3 regions of the Bacillus sp. FDAARGOS_235 genome follow, and region 1 is predicted to be linked to each of the others. Evidence: predicted binding sites of a transcription regulator. Region 1 holds the regulator's gene; each other region holds the start of a gene.
What was found. Region 1 encodes Rex, which represses fermentation and respiration genes when NADH is low (regulators of the CRP and FNR family bind a similar motif). Its sites were predicted from a motif close to TTGTGAAATATTTCACAA; they were not measured.
Positions count from the first base shown of each region.

Region 2: arcA (arginine deiminase) is a predicted target of Rex. The motif match lies at 3,719-3,736, and genes of this name have one in related genera.
Region 3: A6J74_RS20075 (L-lactate dehydrogenase) is a predicted target of Rex. The motif match lies at 2,907-2,924, and genes of this name have one in related genera.

Region 1 is NZ_CP020437.2:2,669,600-2,675,471, forward strand. It holds gene groL (chaperonin GroEL) at 105-1,739, opposite strand; gene groES (co-chaperone GroES) at 1,778-2,062, opposite strand; gene A6J74_RS15475 (CPBP family intramembrane glutamic endopeptidase) at 2,461-3,210, shown strand; gene A6J74_RS15480 (YdiK family protein) at 3,207-3,398, shown strand; gene A6J74_RS15485 (redox-sensing transcriptional repressor Rex) at 3,428-4,057, opposite strand; gene A6J74_RS15490 (ABC-F family ATP-binding cassette domain-containing protein) at 4,245-5,872, shown strand, end outside.
Region 2 is NZ_CP020437.2:2,525,579-2,531,450, reverse strand. It holds gene A6J74_RS14860 (ABC transporter substrate-binding protein) at 1-616, opposite strand, end outside; gene A6J74_RS14855 (amino acid ABC transporter ATP-binding protein) at 738-1,460, opposite strand; partial or broken gene A6J74_RS30795 (HAMP domain-containing protein) at 1,671-1,973, shown strand; gene A6J74_RS14850 (methyl-accepting chemotaxis protein) at 2,013-2,963, shown strand; gene argR (arginine repressor) at 3,110-3,559, shown strand; gene arcA (arginine deiminase) at 3,829-5,061, shown strand; gene argF (ornithine carbamoyltransferase) at 5,092-5,872, shown strand, end outside.
Region 3 is NZ_CP020437.2:3,493,711-3,499,582, reverse strand. It holds gene A6J74_RS20095 (TasA family protein) at 1-296, shown strand, start outside; partial or broken gene A6J74_RS30490 (dockerin type I domain-containing protein) at 327-1,580, shown strand; gene A6J74_RS20075 (L-lactate dehydrogenase) at 1,846-2,790, opposite strand; gene A6J74_RS20070 (anti sigma factor C-terminal domain-containing protein) at 3,252-4,232, opposite strand; gene A6J74_RS20065 (RNA polymerase sigma factor) at 4,219-4,713, opposite strand; tRNA gene A6J74_RS20060 (tRNA-Glu) at 4,850-4,921, opposite strand; tRNA gene A6J74_RS20055 (tRNA-Ser) at 4,927-5,017, opposite strand; tRNA gene A6J74_RS20050 (tRNA-Asn) at 5,024-5,098, opposite strand; tRNA gene A6J74_RS20045 (tRNA-Ile) at 5,106-5,182, opposite strand; tRNA gene A6J74_RS20040 (tRNA-Gly) at 5,193-5,263, opposite strand; tRNA gene A6J74_RS20035 (tRNA-Lys) at 5,277-5,352, opposite strand; tRNA gene A6J74_RS20030 (tRNA-Thr) at 5,363-5,438, opposite strand; tRNA gene A6J74_RS20025 (tRNA-Phe) at 5,453-5,528, opposite strand; tRNA gene A6J74_RS20020 (tRNA-Asp) at 5,543-5,618, opposite strand; tRNA gene A6J74_RS20015 (tRNA-Met) at 5,622-5,698, opposite strand; tRNA gene A6J74_RS20010 (tRNA-Ser) at 5,726-5,818, opposite strand; tRNA gene A6J74_RS20005 (tRNA-Ile) at 5,836-5,872, opposite strand, start outside.

The sequences.
Region 1 (5,872 bases):
TATATACATCTTAACAACAAAAAAGACTACCTCCTTTTATCAAGGAAGTAGCCTTCTTCTAATTAACTATTTATACATTGAACAGCTTCACAGAGTGATGCTTATTACATCATTCCGCCCATACCGCCCATGCCCATGCCGCCCATGTCAGGCATTGCTGGTGCATTTGGTTCTGGCTTATCAGCAACTACAGCTTCAGTTGTTAAGAACATAGCTGCAACAGATGCTGCGTTTTGAAGTGCAGAACGAGTTACTTTAGCTGGATCTACGATACCAGACTCAAGCATGTTAACCCATTCGCCAGTAGCTGCGTTGAAACCAACGCCTACTTTTTCGCCTTTTAGACGCTCTACAACTACAGATCCTTCTAGACCAGCGTTGATTGCGATTTGACGAACTGGCTCTTCTAGTGCACGAAGTACGATGTTGATACCTGTTGCTTCGTCGCCTTCAGCTACGATAGAAGCTACTTTCGTGTATACGTTCATAAGTGAAGTACCACCACCTGCAACGATACCTTCTTCTACTGCTGCACGAGTTGAGTTAAGTGCATCTTCAATGCGAAGTTTGCGCTCTTTTAACTCAGTTTCAGTTGCTGCACCTACTTTAATTACTGCTACGCCACCAGCTAATTTAGCAAGACGCTCTTGTAATTTTTCACGATCGAATTCAGAAGTTGTTTCTTCTAATTGCGCACGGATTTGACCGATGCGAGCTTCGATTTGTTGTGTGTTTCCAATACCTTCAACTACAGTTGTGTTTTCTTTCGTTACAACGATTTTACCAGCGCGTCCTAAAGATTCAACTGTAGCAGATTTTAAGTCACGTCCTAATTCTTCAGTGATTACTTCGCCACCAGTTAAGATTGCGATATCTTCTAGCATTGCTTTACGACGGTCACCAAATCCAGGAGCTTTAACAGCCACTACATTGAATGTACCACGAAGTTTGTTCACTACTAATGTAGCTAAAGCTTCGCCTTCTACATCTTCAGCAATGATAAGAAGTGGTTTACCTTGTTGTACCACTTGCTCTAATACTGGTAAGATTTCTTGGATGTTAGAAATCTTTTTGTCAGTAATTAAGATATATGGGTTATCAAGAACAGCTTCCATTTTGTCAGAATCAGTAATCATGTAAGGAGATGCATATCCACGATCAAATTGCATACCTTCTACTACGTCTAATTCCGTTGTGAATCCTTTAGATTCTTCTAAAGTAATAACGCCGTCGTTACCAACGCGCTCCATTGCTTCAGCGATTAATTGACCTACTTCTTCGTCAGCCGCAGAAATAGCAGCTACTTGTGCGATAGAAGATTTACCTTCAATTGGTTTAGAAATCGCTTTTAATTCTTCAATTGCAGCAGTAACAGCTTTTTCGATACCTTTACGAAGACCCATTGGGTTTGCACCAGCTGTTACGTTTTTAAGACCTTCACGAATCATAGCTTGCGCTAATACAGTTGCAGTTGTCGTTCCGTCACCAGCTACATCGTTTGTTTTGCTAGCAACTTCTGCTACTAATTTTGCACCCATGTTTTCGAATGCATCTTCTAATTCGATTTCTTTTGCGATTGTTACACCATCATTTGTAATAAGTGGTGAACCGAATTTTTTCTCAAGTACAACGTTACGACCTTTTGGTCCAAGCGTTACTTTTACTGCGTTTGCAAGAGTGTCGACACCGCGAAGCATCGAACGACGTGCTTCTTCACTAAATTTAATATCTTTTGCCATAATAATTGACCCCCTTGGAATTTTTAAGATTTATATAATTAACCGATAACTGCTAAAATGTCACTTTCACGTAAAATCAAGTAGTCTGTACCTTCGTATTTTACTTCAGTACCTGCATATTTTGAGAAGATGATAAGATCACCTGCTGCTACCTCTAAAGCAACACGCTCACCATTTTCAAGCACTCGACCAGTACCTACTGCAATAACTTTACCCTCTTGTGGTTTTTCTTTTGCAGTGTCTGGTAATACAATACCACTTGCTGTTTTTTCTTCTGCTTGAACAAGCTCAATTACAACGCGATCACCTAATGGCTTTAGCATGAACAATAACCTCCTCATTGTGTTATGTAAATTTTTTATTAGCACTCGAGTCACCCGAGTGCTAACACACTTATAATAATAAATAATCTCAATTTCTTTTGCAAGTAAAAAAATCATAATTTTTTCGCAAATTACTATATATACTCTTCTATATAAAATCCTTCTTCTACTACCTTTACTATATGAATCGTTGTTTCCACTACTCGTATGTTACAATATGAAAGACACCCTAAGTTGTTTTCGCTACACACACAACTTTTTCCTGTCTTCTATTTTAATTTCCAATGCAGATTTACAAAAAAAACATAATTCGAATGAAAGTTTATATCGTAGGTAGCATATTACATGTTATCCTGCCTTATCTCATACACTAGAGTTAGAAAGGATGGTTAAACCATTTGAAGAAACAATATTGGTGGATTATCGTTACATACATTTTAATGCAATTGTCGGGTATTGCCGGATTACCACTTCTTCTGAAAACCGGACTATACGATAATAGAGGATTTACCAACGAGGAAAAGTTTCAACTAATAACCGGACATTGGTCTATTATTAGCTTTTTCATTGCACTATGCGTTGTAATTTGGTTACTTAGAACAGATATTCGTGACAGGCATTTAGATGCAATGCGCTCTTCTGTTCCAGCTACAATCGGGTGGATTTTTATCGGGTTCTTCTTAGCAATCATCTCACAAAGTATTGCAGGTATGATTGAAATGTATCTATTAGGGATTACACCTGGATCTGAGAATACAGACCGACTTATGGACATCGCAAGAACGACACCTTGGTTCCTTATTGTTATATCTATAATCGGACCTATTTTAGAAGAAATCGTATTTAGAAAAATTTTATTTGGTACACTTTATAAGAGATTTAATTTCTTCGTTGCTGCTATTATTAGTTCACTCGTATTCGCAGCGATTCATTTTGATTTTACTCACCTATTGGTATACACTTCTATGGGGCTCGTATTCGCCTTCTTATATGTAAAAACGAAACGCATTATCGTTCCTATAGCAGCCCATGTAGCAATGAATACATTAGTTGCCATTGGACAGATTTTCATGAGCAATGAACAAATTCAAGAAATGATTAAAGAAGCTGAAAAAATGCAAGGCTTTATCGGAGGATTTTTTGTATGAGAAACTCACCATTGTTCATGGCTGCATTGTATTTCCTTCTCGGATGTATCTTTACACGTTTCGCCATTACGAACGTGACAGATACAATCTGGAATATGTGGACAATACTATTTGCAGTTATGGCAACAATTGATTTTAATTTGGCACTTCGCCTTATATTAGTGAAATTCACAAAGAAAAAACAATAATAAAACGCAGAGGTCACCTCCTCTGCGTTTTATTGTGGATAATTCTTTAAAAAGTAAACAAGCGTTTGTAGCTCTACAGCTAAATCAATATGATGAATTCTTATATTCTCTGACACATTTAAGCGTGCTGGTGTGAAGTTTAAAATACCGTGCACGTTTGTTTCTGCCAATCTATCGGCTACAGATTGCGCTACTGTAGCGGGTACTGTTAATATTGCCACTTGTATATCATTTGATAACCTTTCTTCTAATTCATCTAAATGATATACAGGAATACCCCCGATTTCTGTTCCAACTTTCTCTTCACTAACATCAAATGCCATTTCAATTTTTGTATTATTGTTTTTCGTGAAATTATAATGTAAGAAAGCGGTCCCTAAATTACCTACTCCAATAAGCGCTACACGTGTTATATCATCTTGATCGAGTGTTTCACGGAAAAATGATAATAAATAATTTACGTTATATCCATATCCCTTTTTCCCTAATGCTCCAAAGTATGAGAAATCTCTTCGAATAGTTGCGGAATCAACCTTTACCGCTTCACTCAATTCGGCTGATGAAACACGTTGCTTACCAGAAAGAGATAAGTTTTGGATAAATCGATAGTATAGAGGCAATCGTTTAGCAGTGGCTTGCGGAATTTTCTGCTGATCCATATAACCTCTCCTCTCTTCCTATCTTTATTCATATACTTGAATCGAATACAGAAGTTTAGTACTTATGAATTTCCTTGTATAATAAAGAGAAGAAGTATTCTCTCTTTATTTTAAACTATACACTATTTTTAGTATGATTGAGAAATATAAACATGGCAAAGTTAAGAAATTATTTGAGGTGAAAACATTGATTTTATTACAAGTAAACGGGCTTTCAAAATTATACGGTGCCGAAACGATTCTTGCAAACATAAAATTGGAAGTGCAAACGAAAGATCGTATCGCTTTAGTTGGACGAAATGGAGCCGGAAAATCTACATTATTAAAAATTATCGCCGGTGAATTATCTCATGATGGCGGCGAAATTATAAAACCGAAAGATGTCTCAATTGGGTACTTAGCTCAAAATACTGGATTAGAAACATCATTAACAATTTGGGATGAAATGCTAACCGTCTTTACACACCTACAGCAAATGGAGACAAAACTTCGAAGGCTAGAGCAAGAAATGGGAAAAGAAGAAAACTTTTCAAATGCCGCTACATATGAAAAATTATTAGCTGATTATGACCAATTGCAATTAGATTATAAAGATCAAGGCGGCTATCAGTACGAAGCAGATATTCGCTCCATTTTAAGCGGTCTTGGTTTCCCTGTTGAAACGCATCAGACGACAATTTCTACGTTAAGTGGCGGACAAAAAACGAGATTAGCTCTTGGGAAATTATTATTAACGAAACCAGACTTACTTATTTTAGACGAGCCTACAAACCATTTAGACATCGAAACATTAACGTGGCTTGAGCAATACTTACAAGGTTATCCTGGCGCAATTTTAATCGTTTCTCATGACCGTTATTTCTTAGATAAGCTTGTTACACAAGTATATGAAATTTCGAATAAAGAAAGCAGACGATTTGTTGGTAACTACAGTAAATATTTAGACTTAAAATCAGCCCTATACGAACAAGAAATAAAGCGTTACGAAAAGCAACAAGATGAAATCGCTAAACTTGAGGACTTCGTTCAAAAAAATATAGCACGTGCATCTACGACAAAACGTGCACAAAGCCGTCGTAAACAATTAGATAGAATGGAATTATTAACCAGACCATTAGGTGACTCTAAATCAGCCTCATTCCACTTCGATATTGAAAAACAAAGTGGAAATGATGTTTTACAAGTAAAAGATGCAACCATCGGTTATGATGAGGATCCTATTATTGAACATGTAAATATGCGCTTAACTCGGGGAGATAGTGTTGCCTTAGTTGGACCGAATGGAATTGGAAAATCCACATTATTAAAATCCATTGTGAATAAGTTACAGCTATTACATGGAGATGTTGCTTTCGGATCAAATGTATCTGTTGGTTATTATGATCAAGAGCAAGCTAACTTAACATCTTCTAAGCGCGTTTTAAATGAACTATGGGATGAATATCCGCTTCAACCCGAAAAAGAAATTCGCACTATATTAGGTAATTTTTTATTCACAGGGGATGATGTACTAAAACCAGTATCTTCTCTTAGTGGTGGACAAAAGGCCCGATTAGCTCTCGCAAAACTTATGATGCAAAAATCCAATTTATTAATTCTCGATGAGCCAACGAACCATCTTGATTTAAATAGTAAAGAAATTTTGGAGAATGCTTTAATTGATTATCCAGGAACTCTTCTATTCGTTTCACATGACCGCTACTTCATTAATCGCGTAACGACTACAGTTGTCGAATTATCAACAGAAGGTGCGCAAGAGTATTTAGGTGATTACGATTACTATGTGGAGAAGAAAAATGAAATGATTGAACGCGC
Region 2 (5,872 bases), 140 kb from region 1:
CTTTTATATTTGATTTACCTTCTTTAATCATTCGAAGACCAACCATTTGATCAGTGATTACTGCGTCCACACGCCCAGGCTCTAAGTCCATAAGAGCGGTAATATCACTATCGTATTCTGTAATTTGATCTGTATGTTTTGAAACAAGAGTTTTAAAGGTACTAGCTTTTACAACACCAATTTTCTTTCCTTTCAAATCTTCTGGAGAAGAGATAGACGTATTCTTTTTAGCTACGAAAATCTGGGCACCAGAGCGATAATATGGGTTTGAGAAACTAACAGCTTTTAATCGTTCTTCTGTAATGGCCATACTTCCTAATATCGCATCATATTTTTTTGATTGTAGACCTTGAATTAGCGTTTCCCACGGATTTGTAATAGGAGCGGGTTTCATTCCCATCTTTTTCGCGAGCGCCTCACCTATTTCTACATCAAATCCGGCAAGTTTTCCGTCATTTTCTTTATAGTTAAAAGGTTTGTATAATCCACTCATCGCATAACGAAATTCCTTTTCACCATTTGATGAAGTAGTCGAGCTTTCCTTACTACAGGCTCCCAGTATGAATGATGTACATAGTGTAATACTCGCAACAATGGTTAATAGTTTTCTTTTCATAAGACCCCTCCTATATATTGATCATACGGATGGTTTTAAGTATGTTATCGAGATATTTTATTTGGACAATTAGTTGTGCACCGTATGAATGTATTTCTTTACGTTTGAAATAGAAGTTACATTATAAAACGTTACGTAAAAACTGTTTTGCTCGTTCATGTGATGGAGCTGAAAAGAATTGCGCTGGCGGAGCATCCTCTACAATTTTTCCGTCATCCATAAAGATGACGCGATCAGCTACATCTCTTGCGAAATTCATTTCATGAGTAACAATCACCATTGTCATTCCTTCTTCAGCAAGTTCTTTCATAACTTGCAATACTTCTCCAACGAGTTCAGGGTCTAAGGCTGAGGTAGGTTCATCAAATAGCATAATTTTAGGATTCATAGCAAGAGCTCGTGCAATCGCAACGCGTTGTTTTTGACCACCTGAAAGTAGGTGAGGAGTTACATCCGCCTTATCTTGTAGGCCGACTTTTTGTAGGAGTTGATTCCCAACGTCCTTCGCGTCTGCTGTTTCCAATTTTTTTACGTGAATAGGTGCTTCTATGATGTTTTCTAGTGAGGTCATATGAGGAAAGAGGTTAAAGTGTTGAAAAACCATACCGACATTTTCACGGACTTTGTTTAAATTTGAATGCTTTGGATCAATTCGTTCACCTTGTAAGTGAATTTCACCTTCATCGTACATTTCTAAAAAGTTAAGACAACGAAGTAATGTACTTTTGCCGGAACCACTGGCACCGATTAAAACAACAACTTCTTTTTCTTTTACTTCTAAATCAATTCCTTTTAAAACATCAAGTGAGCCAAATGATTTTACTAGATTTCGAACTTGAATCATACAAAACCCCCAGTCAAAAATATATTTTACAAATGTTGCCCCTTATTTCTGTTATTAGTCATAAATTGTCAGAATCCTTTATTTTTTTCAGGGGATTTAATATTCAAAGAAATAATGATTTTTAAAATCACTATATCTTTCTATAACGAAAATATGGATAATAATATATAGGTAGTACTTATATTGCTTATAAGAAGGGGGAAAGAAGAGATGGGAAAAGAAAGAAAAACATTTTCCTTTGGCTTGCGTATACAGCTTATGTTATTTACTACAATTCTAGCTTTCATTACATATTCAACAAGTTTAATTTTCATTTACGTTATATATGATTATTTTCAAAGTTATGTAAGTCAAACTGTTTATAATATTATCGTTATGTTATTAGGTGTAGTATGGTCTGGAATTTTAGCGTATGGGGCAGCAATATTTTTAATTAAACCACTTCGAAAGTTGGAAGAAGCAGCAAGGAAAGCGGCTGAAGGTGATATTCGTGAAGATGTCCCATTGCCAAAGACCGATGATGAGATAAAATCTTTAAGTGTTGCATTTAATATGATGCTAGGGAACTTAAGGGGCATGGTAAAAAATATCGATACTACATTTTCGTATACAAATAATCAAGTTCAGCAAATTAGAAAACAAACAGGTGAAGCGACAAAGCAAGCACAAGGTGTGTCTGAAACCCTTGCGGAGATTTCTTCCGGTGCCGAGCAATCAGCAGCATCGATTCAAGCGATCGTTTCTACTGTTGATACAACGACTTCTATTGCAAATGAAGTAGAAGGAAAAGCAAAACAGTCTGACGAGTTGTCTTCAGAAATGGTTCAAGCTTTAGGACAAAGTACACGTGTCTTTACTTCTTTAATTCAAGGTATTCAAACATTGGCGAGAGAAAATGAAGATTCGATGGAAAATGTACAGAAATTAGAAGAGCGAATGAAACAAGTTGAACACATTGTTTCTGTTGTGAGTGAGATTGCTAGCCAAACAAATTTATTAGCACTCAACGCTTCTATTGAGGCAGCTCGTGCAGGAGAGCATGGAAGGGGCTTTGCGGTTGTAGCAGAAGAAGTACGTAAACTTGCTGATGAAAGTGATCATTCCGCAAGAAACATATCGCAGTTATTACGGAATATGCAAGATGAAGTACAGCAAGTCGCATTGAAAATGACAGAGCAGGTGAAGACAGCTAAAGAAGAGGCAAAACGCGGAGAAGCTACAGAATTAATTTTAAAAGAAATGTCATCAAGTGTTATGGAAGTAGCCGATGCAACTAAGCAAATTAGTAATTATATGAATGAACAAGTGAATCACATTTATCAAACAGGAGCACAAACAAAGGCTGTAGCAGCAATTGCGGAAGAAACGTCAGCTGGTTCACAAGAAGTGGCACGTGTGACGTTGCAACAGTCTAAAAATATGATAGCAATCGATCAATTATTAAAAGACTTAGAGAAGCAATCAGCGGATTTAAAACAAACAATTGAACGGTTTTCAATGTAAAAGGAAGAACAGAATGCTGTTCTTCTCTTTTTTATTTAGTTTGATTTAATATTTACAGTTAAACTATGAACGTTTCCGCAACATTCTTTTCTGTCCCTTTCGGATGAAAATTATAGCGAGCTATAATATTAAAAGGGGTGTCTTTTATGAAAAAAGAAAAAAGACAACGATTAATTAAACAATTTGTAAAGGAGTATGAAATAGAGAAGCAAGAAAGATTAGTAGAATTGTTAGCAAAAAAAGATGTATTAGTAACACAAGCTACAGTTTCTCGAGATATTCGTGAGTTAAATTTAACGAAGGTACCTTCTCAAGAAGGATTAATGATATATAAATTTTTCTCAGAAGAGCATTTACAAACTGATATAAAGTTAAAGAAAAAATTACGAGAGGTTGTTGTAAAAATTGATTGTGTAGATCAATTAATGGTTATTAAAACATTACCCGGTAATGCACATGTTATTGGTGTTTTGTTTGATGAGCTAGATTGGAAAGAAAAAATAGGATGTGTATGTGGAAATGATACATGCCTTATCATTTCTCAGTCAAAATCAGATAGGGAGATTTTAGAAGAAAGGTTAAATTTAATTATTTAGATGCAAAATCCTGTTTTTAATAAAAATTAAAAACAGGATTTTTGTTTAAATACGGAAGTTAAATATTCAACATATATGCGTAATATATGTGTTTTTTTATTGAAAAATCGGGATGAAGTGTTATAAAAATACAAATTCATATGATTTTAAAAAAATAACTTGTTTAATATTTCACAATGATAATGTGGATGCTTTCACAAAGATGAAGGCGCGTAGCATTTATTATGTACTTGTAAGACATCAAACATATTTAAAAGGAGGTACAACAAATGAAGCATCCGATACATGTTACTTCAGAGATTGGGGAATTACAAACAGTTTTATTAAAACGACCTGGTAAAGAAGTGGAAAACTTAACGCCAGATTATTTGCAACAATTATTATTTGACGATATTCCATACTTACCAATTATTCAAAAAGAGCATGATTATTTTGCACAAACATTACGCAATCGGGGTGTTGAAGTTCTTTATTTAGAAAAACTAGCTGCTGAGGCATTAGTAGATAAAAAACTTCGAGAAGAATTTGTTGATCGTATTTTAGAAGAAGGACAGGCTGACGTAAATGTTGCACATCAAACTTTAAAAGAATATTTACTTTCCTTTTCAAATGAAGAATTAATTCAAAAAATTATGGGTGGTGTACGGAAAAACGAGATTGAAACAAGTAAGAAGACACATTTATATGAATTAATGGAAGATCATTATCCGTTTTACTTAGACCCAATGCCTAATTTATATTTTACTCGTGATCCAGCAGCTAGCGTGGGCGATGGATTAACGATAAATAAGATGAGAGAACCGGCGCGTAGACGTGAATCATTATTCATGGAGTACATCATTAAATATCATCCAAGATTTGCAAATCACAATGTGCCAATTTGGCTAGATCGTGATTATAAGTTTCCAATTGAAGGTGGCGATGAGCTAATTTTAAATGAAGAAACAATTGCAATTGGAGTATCTGCCCGTACGTCAGCTAAAGCAATTGAACGTTTAGCTAAAAATCTTTTTAGTCGACAAAATAAAATTAAGAAAGTGTTAGCAATAGAAATTCCAAAATGCCGAGCATTTATGCATTTAGATACAGTGTTTACAATGGTTGATTATGACAAGTTTACAATTCACCCAGCCATTCAAGGGCCAAAAGGAAATATGAATATTTATATTTTAGAAAAAGGTCCAGATGTGGAAACTCTTAAAATTACACATCGCACTTCTTTAATGGAAGCATTAAAAGAGGTATTAGGTTTAAGTGAATTAGTTCTTATTCCTTGTGGAGGAGGAGATGCAATTGCTTCCGCTCGTGAACAATGGAATGATGGTTCTAATACATTAGCAATTGCGCCAGGTGTAGTTGTTACATATGATCGCAACTATGTATCCAATACGTTATTGCGGGAACATGGTATAGAAGTCATTGAGGTGCTAAGTTCGGAATTATCTCGTGGGCGTGGGGGTCCACGTTGCATGAGTATGCCAATTGTTCGTAAAGATATTTAGTATAAATAACGGAGAAAGTAGGGATGAAGTATGTTAATGACTAGACCAAATTTAAAAGGAAGAAGTTTTCTAGCTGAAAAAGATTTTACACAAGAAGAATTGCTATATTTTCTAGATTTAGCAGCAGAATTAAAAGAGAAAAAGAAAAACGGTGTCCCACATCATTATTTAGAAGGTAAAAATGTAGCGCTATTATTTGAAAAAACCTCTACTCGTACGCGATGTGCATTTACAGTAGCATGTACAGATTTAGGTGCGAACCCTGAATATTTAGGGAAAGGTGATATTCAGCTTGGAAAAAAAGAATCCGTTGAGGATACAGCAAAAGTGTTAGGACGTATGTTTGACGGAATTGAGTTTCGTGGATTTAATCATGAAACTGTAGAATCTTTAGCACAAAATTCTGGTGTACCGGTTTGGAATGGATTAACAGATATGTGGCATCCAACACAAACACTTGCAGATTTATTAACAATTAGAGAACATGTAGGGAAATTAAAAAATGTGAAGCTTGTTTACGTTGGAGATGGACGAAATAATGTTGCTAATAGTTTACTAGTTGGTGGAGCGATTGTTGGAATGGATGTACGTATTTGTACACCGGAATCTTTATGGCCAGAGCAAGAAGTAATTGATTTAGCAAAAAAATATAATGAACAGGTAATGATAACAAGTAATGTGGAAGAAGCTGTTGCAAATGCAGATGTAATTTATACAGATGTATGGGTGTCTATGGGAGAAGAAGAAAAATTTGCTGAACGTGTCGAGTTATTGAAACCTTATCAAGTAAATATGAAAATGATTAAAGAAA
Region 3 (5,872 bases), 820 kb from region 1:
TTATCGTAAAGTTTCTAGTGAATGATGGAAAGCCATCGAATCCAAACGATGATCATGAAATTTTGTGGGAAACAAAACTATCAAAATTAAAAACTATGAAACCTGAGGATGTAGCTACATCTTTAGAACGTCATAACTTAATAGACGGTATTACATCTGGTGAAACAGATTATTTACACGTGCTCTTCTCCTTTGAAGACAACGACCAAGACCAAGATCAAAATAAATTCCAAGGTGATTCCTTACAGCTAAACTGGACATTCCATGCCGAGCAAACAAAAGGCGTGGAGAAATAATTTTTAAAATACAAATTACCGGAGGCCTATAAAGGTTTAAACATTACGCAAGAAGCGAACGGAGTTATGTATTATGACTATTCTCCATACTTGCATAAGTTTTTACCTATTAATGCAGATGGTGACTTTAAAGTTGGCATTACCCCTGAATCCTTTAAAGTAGAAGGACCAATGAACACAGGCGTATATATTTTCGATTATGCAACTGCAGGTCCTGATTATCCAAGCGGTGTAAATAACTATTGGTTTATCCCACAAGGTGCTCAATATGCGAAAACTAGTTATGATAAAAAAGAAGTATACAAAAATGATGAACTTACTGTAACACTAAACGCAAAACACGTAAAACAATTTGTTGCAGGGGAATTTAACGTAAAATTCCTAGAGAAAAATTTCAAATTTGCAAATGCGAAATTGAATCCTGCTTTTGAAAAGCTACTTTCTGAAAAAGGTGTAATCGCAAAAGTGAATGAGCCGAAATTAGAAGCCGGTTCTGTTACAATAGGCGGATCTATCGATGATAAAAACTTCGCCGGATTAGATGGTGATTTCCCGTTCATTGATGTAACTTTCAAAGTAGAAAATGATGAATTTTATGAAGCAAATGCCCAATTAGAATCACCAATTTTTGTTTACTGGAAACAAGGTGAAACAGAACCGAATAGAATGCGTGTACTTCAAGATCAAACATTCTCAGTTATGTCCTTAAACTCACTAGTAGAAGGAAATATTAAACCTGGTGCATTCTTAAATGAACGTGGATATTTAGATGAAAAGCTCGATTATACAAAGCTTGGTGTAAAAGTATATGCAACTGATTCTTACCGTCATAAATTTGAAGGCTCACTAGATAAATACGGATACTTCAAACTGAATGGACTTCCTGTTAATAATCGTGACTATAATTTATACTTAGAAGTACCAGGGCATTTAACAAGCCGTCTAACAACAAAATTAGGTACTGAAAAAGATGGTAAGCTACTTGGCCAATATTATTATGCACGACCTGATGAAAACCTTGCCGGTGATGTAAATGGTGATAAAGTCATTGATATTAAAGATGCTGAAATTATCGCTAGCAACTATGGTAAAAAAGGAGTATCTGTAAAAGGCGGCGACCTTAATAGCGACGGAATTGTCGATGAAAAAGACATTCGTTTCGTTGAAAAGAACTTCTTGAAAAAAGGACCAGATGCATCTAAAGCACAAACAGCTGTAGAAAAATCAAAAAGCGGTACACTCGCAGATATTTTAAAGAAATTGGGCTTAACGCCTAAAAAATAATAAAGTGAAACTTTAATCAGTGGGGGGTTTGTTCATCCCCACTGATTATTAGCCCACACCAATCGGGGTCTTACTGCCCGGCAAATAGCGGGATAAAAAAGAGCACTCTACGTAAAGTAGAGTGCTCTTTTTCTATAAACGACCCTTATCCAGCAAAAGGGGTATATTGGGGATATACAAGGGAAACCGGAAAAGGAATTTATATTAAATTATATAAGTTCAGAGGTAAGAAGCAGTTTCCCACCTCTGAATTATTTAGCAATTATTATAGTACTGGTGCCATTGTTTCTTTTAATACTTTTACAGAATGAGCGAATTTCACTTTTTCTTCTTCATTTAGCTCAAGTTCTACAATTTCACGTACACCTTCGCGGTTAATTACAGCTGGAACACCTACGTAAGCATCTTTCTCACCGTATTGACCTTCAAGGTATGCAGATACAGTTAATACGCTGTTCTCGTTGTTTAAGATTGCTTTAGTTACACGAAGTAGTGACATACCGATTCCGTAGTAAGTTGCACCTTTACGCTCGATGATATGATAAGCTGCATCACGTACGTTTTCGAAAATTTTATCTAAGTCTTCTTGATTGTACTGTTCGTTGTTAGCTAAGATTGTTTCTAGTTTTTGTACACCGATAGTAGCGTGGCTCCATACTGGAAGTTCAGTATCACCGTGCTCACCAACGATGTAAGCATGAACGTTACGTGGATCTACATCTAAGTAGTCACCTAACATGTAACGGAAACGAGCAGAGTCTAAAGTTGTACCAGAACCGATTACGCGCTCTTTTGGTAGACCAGATTCTTTCCAAGTTACGTAAGTTAAAATGTCAACTGGGTTAGTTGCGATTAAGAAGATTCCATCGAATCCGCTATCCATAATACCGCGAACGATTTGTTTAAAGATCTTTGTATTTTTCTCAACTAAGTCTAAACGAGTTTCACCTGGTTTTTGTGGTAATCCCGCAGTGATAACTACTAAATCTGCATCTTTACAATCTGCATAGCTACCGCTCCAAACTTTTGTTGGTGATGGAGAGAATGGTACCGCATGGCTTAAGTCCATTGCTTCCCCTTCTGCTTTTGCTTCATTAACATCTACAAGTACGAATTCTTCAGCTACACCTTGGTTGATCATTGAGTAAGCGTAACTACAACCTACAGCTCCTGTTCCTACTAATACTACACGATTGATACCTTTTTTCATGTTAATTTCCCCTCTCTATTGTTCACATATATTTTTTTATGATTGTTTAAGTAATTAATTAAAATACTAATTTAATGTTGTTTAACTTCTTTACATTCATATTGTAGCACGTATCATTGTGAATTACTTCACAATTTATGGCCTATTTGTGAACTTTTTCACATAGAGTGTAAAGTTATTGGAATAGGTGTGGAATCCATTTCAATGGAGACGTTTTCTTTAGATTGTGAAAGGGTTTTTCTTATGGTTTTTGTCGATAAGTGAAATTATATCGGCGATTATTAGAATATATCGACCGTAACTTCAAATATATCAGCGATTATTGAAATTTATCGATCGTAACTCAAATTATATCAGCGATTTTTGCAATATATCGACTTACCGACAAAACTCGACAATAATGACAACATAAAAAGCTGTCTCCAGTAGATTACTTATTGGGAGACAGCTTCTTCTATATATTATTTATTTTCCGCAGTAGCCCCTAAAACAGCAGCTTTTACGTAATTTTGACCGTTTAATTTTTGTAAATCCACAGCCGTTCCCGTCACAACAACACCGATAACTTTTACATCTTGCTCACTTGGTTTTATTTTCTTTCCTTTTAGGTAGTCATATATACGTTCATATTCCTCATAATACTTTCCCTTTTGCTCCAGTCCATTTTGAATTGCTAAAAGAAAATCTTTTTCCGTTCCATTTCCAAATTCAATATCACCTGGTTTTGCTTTAAAACCGTACACATTATAAGCACTTTCGGTCATATCATCAATAGAATATGATTTTTTATCATCATACGTATCTACCCAATACCAAACAGGATGCACCCCTTCTGGAAGTATCTCTTTTATTTCAGACACTTTATACGGTTTATCAAAAGATATAGCCAATTCAGCTACTTTCTTTTCATCTTTTATTTTCTCTATATCATTTATATAACGATTATATGAAGCAAATGGGAGATAAAACTGCATCTCTCTTTCCATCGTTTGATTATTATACAATTCACTTGTCTTATTAATACGTTCATTCCCCATTACAACATTATCTGATATTGTTAATGGATTTACATTCGATAATCGGCGAAATGTATTCCAAACTTTATACTCATACACTTCATCTTCCCACTTAACAGGTTTCCCTTCAATAACCTTATATGTTTTATACTCTACTGTGCTTTTAAATAAACCGTTAGAAGTAATTGCTACGCCTCTTTCCGTATTAGGTCTTGTAATTTGTCTTATCATATTTAAGTCACGATCCATAGTTAAGTAAGCTCTATTGTTCAATTGTGAAATTACTATTATAAAACCAAAGAATAGAACAATAAAAAGTGAAATCGAAATTACTGTAATTTTTAATAATTGTCTTCGCTTCGCCTTCTTCAACATTTTTGATACTTTACTTGAATCTATATCAAAATCGAAATCATCTCTGCTCATCTTCAAACCTCCCATACAGCTTTTTAAACTCATTGCGAGCCCTATACAAAGAAACACGTACGGTCTCTTCTTTCATCTCTAATACGGTTGCTATCTCCTTATATGAGAGTTCATAGTCATACTTTAATAAAAGAATATGTTTATATACTGGATTCATCTTTCCAAGTATGCTTTGTATTTCTACTTGAAGCTCTTTTCTTAAAAGTGGTTCATCTAATCCTTTTGCTCCAATTAATTGAACAGATTCAATCGGGATTTGTTCAATACGCTGTTGCCTTCTTGCTAGATCACGATGCCTATTAATCGCAACTTGAAATAACCATGTTTTTATATACGTAATTTTCATATTCGGTATAGATACTAATGCCTTATGTATCGTGTCTTGAACGATATCTTCTGCTTCTACTGGTGGTACTCCAATTTTAAGTAAATACCTATAAATGCTTTTAGATGTTTCTATAATGATTTTTTCATACTCCATCGCTCTCTCCTTTCTATTAGTTAGACGATTCAAATAGAAAAAAGTATACAAGAAATCCATAAAAAAAAGCAGACTATCCAAAGCCCACTTTTACACAACAAAAAAGAGATAGCAGATTATGCTATCTCTTTTAGTATGACCCGTACGGGATTCGAACCCGTGTTACCGCCGTGAAAGGGCGGTGTCTTAACCACTTGACCAACGGGCCAATTCTGGCAGAGAAGAAGGGATTCGAACCCTCGCACCGCGTTCGCGATCTACTCCCTTAGCAGGGGAGCCCCTTGAGCCACTTGGGTACTTCTCTATAATATGGCTCCGCAGGTAGGACTCGAACCTACGACCGATCGGTTAACAGCCGATAGCTCTACCACTGAGCTACTGCGGAACAATTATGGTGGGCCTAAATGGACTCGAACCATCGACCTCACGCTTATCAGGCGTGCGCTCTAACCAGCTGAGCTATAGGCCCATAATTGAAAAGCGGGTGAAGAGAATCGAACTCTCGACCAGAGCTTGGAAGGCTCTTGTTTTACCACTAAACTACACCCGCATTAAATTGTAAATGGTGAGCCATGAAGGATTCGAACCTTCGACCCTCTGATTAAAAGTCAGATGCTCTACCAACTGAGCTAATGGCTCATTTTGAAAGTGGTGCCGGCTAGAGGACTTGAACCCCCAACCTACTGATTACAAGTCAGTTGCTCTACCAATTGAGCTAAGCCGGCTTGCGATTTCAAAATGGTGGCTCGGGACGGAATCGAACCGCCGACACGAGGATTTTCAGTCCTCTGCTCTACCGACTGAGCTACCGAGCCTTTATGTAAAAAAATGGCGGTCCCGACCGGGGTCGAACCGGCGATCTCCTGCGTGACAGGCAGGCATGTTAACCACTACACCACGGGACCATTTGGTTGCGGGGACAGGATTTGAACCTGCGACCTTCGGGTTATGAGCCCGACGAGCTACCGTGCTGCTCCACCCCGCGATGATAAAATATTTAATTTAGAAAAAATGGAGGAGGTAGAGGGATTCGAACCCCCGCGCGACTCTCGCCGCCTGTCGGTTTTCAAGACCGATCCCTTCAGCCGAACTTGGGTATACCTCCGAGATATAAACTTTGAGTGGTGGACCTTGTAGGACTCGAACCTACGACCGGACG